3 regions of the Peribacillus sp. NPDC101481 genome follow, and region 2 is predicted to be linked to each of the others. Evidence: riboswitches for the same ligand, from Rfam matches in the RefSeq annotation. Region 2 holds a riboswitch; each other region holds the start of a gene.
The links. Region 2 has a riboswitch for thiamine pyrophosphate ahead of thiC (phosphomethylpyrimidine synthase ThiC). Riboswitches for the same ligand answer to the same signal wherever they lie in the genome.
Positions count from the first base shown of each region.

Region 1: it holds a riboswitch for thiamine pyrophosphate, as region 2 does, so the genes downstream of both, tenA (thiaminase II) here and thiC (phosphomethylpyrimidine synthase ThiC) in region 2, are expected to answer to the same signal.
Region 3: it holds a riboswitch for thiamine pyrophosphate, as region 2 does, so the genes downstream of both, ACIROD_RS06845 (ABC transporter substrate-binding protein) here and thiC (phosphomethylpyrimidine synthase ThiC) in region 2, are expected to answer to the same signal.

Region 1 covers NZ_JBIWNJ010000002.1:1,567,863-1,570,135, reverse strand. Annotated here, with positions in the region: gene ACIROD_RS17520 (ECF transporter S component) at 2-586, opposite strand; gene tenA (thiaminase II) at 601-1,284, opposite strand; TPP riboswitch at 1,419-1,548, opposite strand; gene ACIROD_RS17510 (flavin reductase family protein) at 2,037-2,180, opposite strand.
Region 2 covers NZ_JBIWNJ010000001.1:2,004,131-2,006,403, forward strand. Annotated here, with positions in the region: gene thiC (phosphomethylpyrimidine synthase ThiC) at 1-1,235, opposite strand, end outside; TPP riboswitch at 1,371-1,485, opposite strand; gene ACIROD_RS09685 (HAD family hydrolase) at 1,601-2,273, opposite strand, start outside.
Region 3 covers NZ_JBIWNJ010000001.1:1,423,297-1,425,569, forward strand. Annotated here, with positions in the region: gene ACIROD_RS06840 (thiamine-binding protein) at 1-184, opposite strand, end outside; gene ACIROD_RS06845 (ABC transporter substrate-binding protein) at 196-1,191, opposite strand; TPP riboswitch at 1,325-1,434, opposite strand; gene ACIROD_RS06850 (protein-glutamine gamma-glutamyltransferase) at 1,748-2,273, shown strand, end outside.

The sequences.
Region 1 (2,273 bases), on a different contig from region 2:
TCTACTTTTGATCCAGTTCTGCATAATCTTTATTTGAAACCGGACGCACAAGATTTGTTACTCCTGTTGCTTCCAGGACTTTAACTAGATAATAAGCGGTCACACCTGCAAAGAATATGGAACCCACAAACCTCGCTATCATGAATAACGATAGATTCCAAGTTGAAAGCGCACCTATTTCCCCGTATGCAAAATCCATAATAACTGATGCCAGGCAGGAAGCTATCGCAGCTAAAACGGCCACCGGCATATTGAATTTTTTATATTTGAAAGCCATGAACACCAGTTCCGCGAACAAACCTTGTACCACCCCATATAACAGTACGGTCAGCCCCCATGGTGAACCAAGGAAGAACTCCCCGGAAGCTGCAGCTATCTCCGCCAAAAGTGCCACACCCGGTTTCCGTAAAATTAAGAAGGCGACGGGGCCAGCTATAAACCACATTCCATAAATAAGTTGATCCAGATGTAATCCTAACGGTTTAACTGAATAATAAATCGAACCCCAAAGGATATAAACGATTCCAAATGCTACCGCAATCACGATCGTGACCAATATGTCCGTTAATTTCAAACCTTTTTTCATTGTTTCATTCCCCTTTATACTTCTAGTGTTTCCTTATGCACAGGCCATGTCTCTAAACGATAAGCCATTTCCCAAAATGAGTATTCATATTGGCTGCTGAGGATAAAATGCTCTTTCATTCTTTCCTTATCTTCGTCTGTCACTTTTTCAGCAATCTCATCAAGCCTCGCAATTTGTTCTTCCACCAAAGTGCGAAACCACTCCCCTCCGTAAGCCGCTATCCATTCTTGATAAATCGGCTCCTCCGGCATGCACCCTTGCAGCTTTTCACCTATTTCATAATAAAGCCAGTAACACGGCAAGATAGCTGCAATAACATCTCCTAAATGTCCCGAATAAGCCGCACGATACATATGGGAAGTATAAGCATAAGCGGTCGGGGCTGGTTTGAAATTATCCCGTTCTTCTTTTGTGATCCCTAATCTCTCAGAAAAATTCTCATGAAGCTTCAACTCCGCTTCATATGTTCCTTGTGCATGGCCGGCAAGCCTGCTTGTTGTATGTAAATCAGTAGCTTTAACTGCTCCTAAAGCTTGAACCCTAGCAAAATGAGATAAATAATAGGAATCTTGCATAACATAGAAACGGAAACACTCCAATGGCAAAGTGCCATCTCCTATTCCTGCAACAAACGGGTGATTAAAGCTAGCTTCCCAAATGTGATCCACTTCCTGACGAATTTCCTCTGAAAATTTCATGACCATTACCTCCAAATTATTTTTTTTAATCAATGTTACGGAAAAAAACTTTTATCACCCCTTTTTTTGCAAACAAAAAACCACTTTCTTAAACGTAAAGAAAGTGGTTGTACTTGAAATAATACAGAAACGTATTGTTCCAGACCCCACTTCCCTACGCTGGTATAAACCAGATCAGGTTCTAAGGGTCTTAAAGTCATACTTTAATCTCAGCTTCTGCGGTAAAAATCAACTTTCACCTATAAAGCACCCCTAGTGGTACAAATTGTATATTAAATTTCATTTGCCTTTATATTAACACGATAAATCCAATTGTCAAACGTATTAGAAAAAGTTTTCAACTTAATGATTTAGGGTTACTAACCTTTCAATCTTGCATATACACCATTTACCCGGCAGTTTAACGGCACTTTAATCAATGGGTTTCATTACGTAATTTCCTCGTGAATTCTACTGTTTTACTCGTGAATTTGGCCGGTTTACTCGTGAATTCAGCTGCTTTACTCGTGAATTTGGCAGGTTTACTCGTGAATTCAGCTGCTTTACTCGTGAAATTGATTTTTCTTGGGATTTCTGCTGCTTTACTCGTGAATTCTTTTATTCTCTAAAAAACAATATTATACATTCGATGTTGCTTTTAGTTTTAATATTTTGCTCGATCTGTAGTTTATCATAGCTGCCATAATTCCGGTTTCCTTGATTTAATTCTATTAATATATTCTTCCCCGGTTTTAATGCCCATTAGAATCCCCTTATTTTACAAACTGTTTAGCAGACCCCATTTTCGCTCGATAAAAAGTAAGCGCTTCCAAATATTCGGAATGTAACTCCTGGATTTCACCGATGAACAATACATGATCACCAGCATCATACTCTCTCCATGGTTTGCATTCCATCCAGGCAACACTTCCATTTATTTTTGGCGAAATTCCCTTGTTATCCCAGTCGGTTTTAAACGTTTCCTATTTACTGCCCGCAAATTGCCATGC
Region 2 (2,273 bases):
TCCAGCTGCTTATCCATATTTTCTTTAATCAAATGCATCGGTACGTGACCGGGTCCCTCCACCATGACTTGAACATCGTGCTTCCAAGCAATCTTCGTCAGTTCCCCAAGTGTTTCCAATTCAGCAAATTGAGCCTCATCGTTTGCATCTGCAATGGAGCCAGGACGGAGGCCGTCACCTAATGAGAAAGAGACATCATACGCCTTCATGATTTCACAAATCTCTTCAAAGTGAGTATAGAGAAAACTTTCTTGGTGGTGGGCCAAGCACCATTGTGCCATGATGGAGCCCCCCCGGGAAACGATTCCCGTAACTCGCTTTGCTGTCATGGGAATGTATCGCAAAAGCACTCCGGCGTGTATCGTGAAGTAATCCACACCTTGCTCAGCCTGCTCGATTAATGTATCCCGGAAAACTTCCCAATTTAAATCTTCCGCGACTCCATTCACTTTTTCCAATGCTTGATATATCGGAACCGTCCCAACTGGCACAGGAGAATTCCTGATAATCCATTCCCGGGTCGTGTGAATATTCTTACCGGTGGAAAGATCCATTATGTTGTCTGCACCCCAACGTGTAGCCCAAGTCATTTTCTCCACTTCTGCTTCAATCGATGAACTAACAGCGGAATTTCCAATATTCGCATTTATTTTCACATGAAAATTACGTCCAATGATCATGGGCTCACTTTCAGGATGGTTAATATTTGCCGGAATGATCGCCCTCCCGCTAGCTACCTCATCTCTTACAAAATCAGGGGCTACATTTTCCCTGATCGAGATGAATTCCATCTCAGGAGTTATGATACCTTTTCGGGCATAATGGAGCTGGGTTACGTTTTGCCCTTTCGCTGCACGCAATGGTTTTCTTTTCAATCCCGGAAAAATTTCTGCTTTCGTTTGTGACTCTTTTTTATACCCGTTATCTTCGGGCTTTATTTCACGCCCTTCATACTCTTCAACATCTTCCCTTTCCAGAACCCAGCTGCGTCTAATCGGGGCAAGACCTTTATGAATATCAATGGGATATTCTGAATCCGTATAAAAGCCGCTTGTGTCATATACTCGTAAAGGCGGATTCTCCTCTTCGCCGAAAGAACCTGTAGTCGGACTTAGCTTAATTTCACGCATGGGCACCCTAATATCGGGTCTAGATCCCTCAACATACACTTTTTTACTCCCGGCAAAACTGGACATAATTGAAACGTTCATGTCATTTACTGAATTACTCATCATGATTTCATTTCTCCTTTTTAAGTTCATTTAAAAAGGACAAAATCCAATCCATTTCGCACGAAAAAGCCAGATCTCATATTTAAGACCTGGCTAACGTTAGTATGGCTACAGAAATGACCAATTGAAATGTCATTGTTTAGTAGATTCTAACTTCCCCACGCTGGTATGAACCAGATCAGGTCCTGAGGGTTAAGAAGCTTAAGCGCTTCTCTCTCAGCCCAACTTTTATTGGACACCCCTAGTCTGAATAATTTAATTGATTACAGGGTAACTATATCTCACCCTTTTCATTCTGTAAATAATTTGAAAGACCTAATATTTTCATTACAACTATCAAAATTTATTATTTGAAGAAGAGCCGTTAATTAATTTCCAAGGCTCTCAAGGATAGGGTAAAGCTCCTCTAAATGCTTGATTTCATAGGTTGGAATCACTTCATTCCGTTCCTTATCATGGCGATTTATCCAAACCGACTTTATGCCTACCCGTGATGCTCCAAGGATATCCGTCATTAAATTATCGCCGACCATCAATACTTCATCCTTATCAAGCTCCATGATCCCCAAAGCATGCTCAAAAATGGAGGCATCCGGTTTACCTCTTCCAAATGCGCCTGAAATCACGATTTGGTCGAAATAAGGAACCAGTTCAGGCGTAATTTCAAGTTTGGTATTTTGCAGCTCAGGAGATCCGTTCGTAAGCAATAGCAACTTATACTTCCCTTTTAATTCATCCAGAACACGGAATGTTTCTTCATAGATAAATGGCTTTTTGCGTCTCTCCGCAGGGAAACGTTCTGCCAGTTCAAGTCCAAATTCCGGGTCATCGATCCCTAATGCCAATAACCCTCTCGTCCACGCTTCTTTCCGATAAGCCGGTGCAATCCCGGCCATCTTCCTGAATTCATCATGATCATCCTGAAAATTTCCCCATAGCCCCTCAAATGGGTTGATTCCGATCATTTGGGTGAATGCATATGTATCGTAAGAAGAATAAAGCTCACGCGCTTCCTTTCGCACAGCTTCTTCAAAATCCTCG
Region 3 (2,273 bases), 580 kb from region 2:
TTCTTACATTCATTTTTTCTATCACGGCAAAAAGTTCGGAAAGCTCGCCCTCCATTGTCGTTTCAAGGGGGTGAACCTCATACTTGACACCAGATTCTTCAATGATCTTGATTGCTTCATCGACCATAGGGATGACATTTTCCCCTTTAGGAATAATTTGTATACTAATTAATGAATTGGCCATCGTATTTCCTCCTATTTTGGTAAAAATTCATTGGTAAATGCCTTTTCAGGATCGAAATCACCTTCAAGAAGCTTGTTTTCAGTCATCCAATCACTGTAATTCTTCCAGATTTCCAGTTTTTGTTCACCCCAACGCGGAGCATCATCCTGATACTTGGCTGCAAGCCACTCCTGGCTTTTCTTAACTAGTTTTGCATCAAGATCCGGCGCAGACTTAATTAACATGTCTGCTGCATCAGCAGGATTCTTAATCGCAAACTGGTACCCTTTTGATGCTGCATGAACGAATGCTTTAACAGTTTCGGGATCTTCTTTTATCATCTTTTCATTTGTAGTCAAAACAGGCGTATAGTAATCAAGCTTATCAGAGTATTCGGTTAAGTAAACCATATTAAGCTTTTCATTTCGCAACTCAGCCTCAATGCCTGTCCATCCATAATAAATCCAGGCAAAATCTATATCCCTTTTAACCGAAGTGAAAAAATCCATGTCTCCTGTATTGACTATATCCACTTTATTTACATCCGCATTTTCTTTTTTCATGAGTGAATCAATAATGGCCTTTTCAACCGGAGAACCCCAGCCACCATACGTTTTCCCTTCAAAATCCTTGGGAGTTTTAATGTTCTTTGCCTCAGGGGAAGCGAATCCAGAGGTATTATGCTGGATGACTGCAGCAACCGAAACAATTGGCACGCCCTGCACGCGGGCCTGTGTTATGCCCTCCTGGTAGCTCACGCCAAATTCAGATTTTCCTGAAGCGACAAGCTTATCCGCTCCAGCTTCACCTGGCATGATAATTTCCACATCAAGACCTTGCTCTTTAAAGTAACCTTTTTCCTTGGCAACATACAATCCTGTATGGTTTGTATTCGGTGTCCAATCGAGCACGACCGATACCTTTTTTAATTCTTCATTTTTAGATGCTTCTTCTTTTTCATTAGTTCCGCCTGCACCACATCCAGCCAAAAGGAACAACGAAGTTAACAGTGGTAAGAATTTATTCAAGTTATTATCCTCCTACACATCATATAAGATCCATATGCCGGAACCATAATGGGGCTCCAGGGTCTATTCAAATACTGGATAAAAAGCAAAAAACGCCCGAAGATGAATTCGGACGTTAACATACAAAACAGAAAGTCAGTAATAATATGTTCCCTCCGCTGGCATCACCCAGATCAGGTTCAAAGAGTCAGCATCTAAAGGATGCAATCTCAGCCAGCAGTACTGGCCCCCCTACATTTCTCGCACATATGAACTTTTCTCTCTCATTATATCAATTCATAGGGAAAAGGGAATACTAATTTGCTTCTTATCACTAATTGGAAAGGTATTCCTTACTCTTAAGGATATCTAGCAAAACATCTTTTGGAACGAAAATCATTGAAATCAATGTAATTCTGCCTCTTTTCATTCCAATCATTCTTGACTGCAGCAGTGGCTGACAATTTCTAAATAGTCATTTCTTTGCAGGCATTCATATAATGAACATTATCTGTAGACATTTATGTTTACTGGTTTTATAAACCGTTAATTTAATAAGCAAAAGGTGGATATGATCATGATAAAGATTAATCACAGATGGTTAGATGTCAGTCACATCCAACCAGGAATAGCATCTGCTAAGTCGCTTGAAATTCTCCAATTGCTGGATGAAGATACTAACGTTTTTGAATACCGGAATTTTGGAGAGTTTAATTTCGATATACAGCTGCGGCGCCATGTCATTGAGGCAGCGATTTCATTGAATAAAAGTGAGGTAGAATTTTCAACACTTGAGGAATCGCAATCCAATAAACAATATTGGCACCTTTCAAAGGGTGGCACCTTCACCCTTCAGCCAGGGATACTCCCTCATGCTGCACTTCTGGACATTTTCATGAATGGAAGGCTTTATGCTTTCGAATGCGGGACGGCAATAGTCGTCACTTTTTTAAAGGCGATTTTGGATTTGATCGGCCCTAGGAATTTCGATTACCTTTTTTCAAACCTTTTTTTATATGACTGGCGCCCTCCGGAGAATATGGCTCTTAATATTCATCAAGGAAGGGATTATTTACCAGGCGATTGCGTTTACTTCATAAACC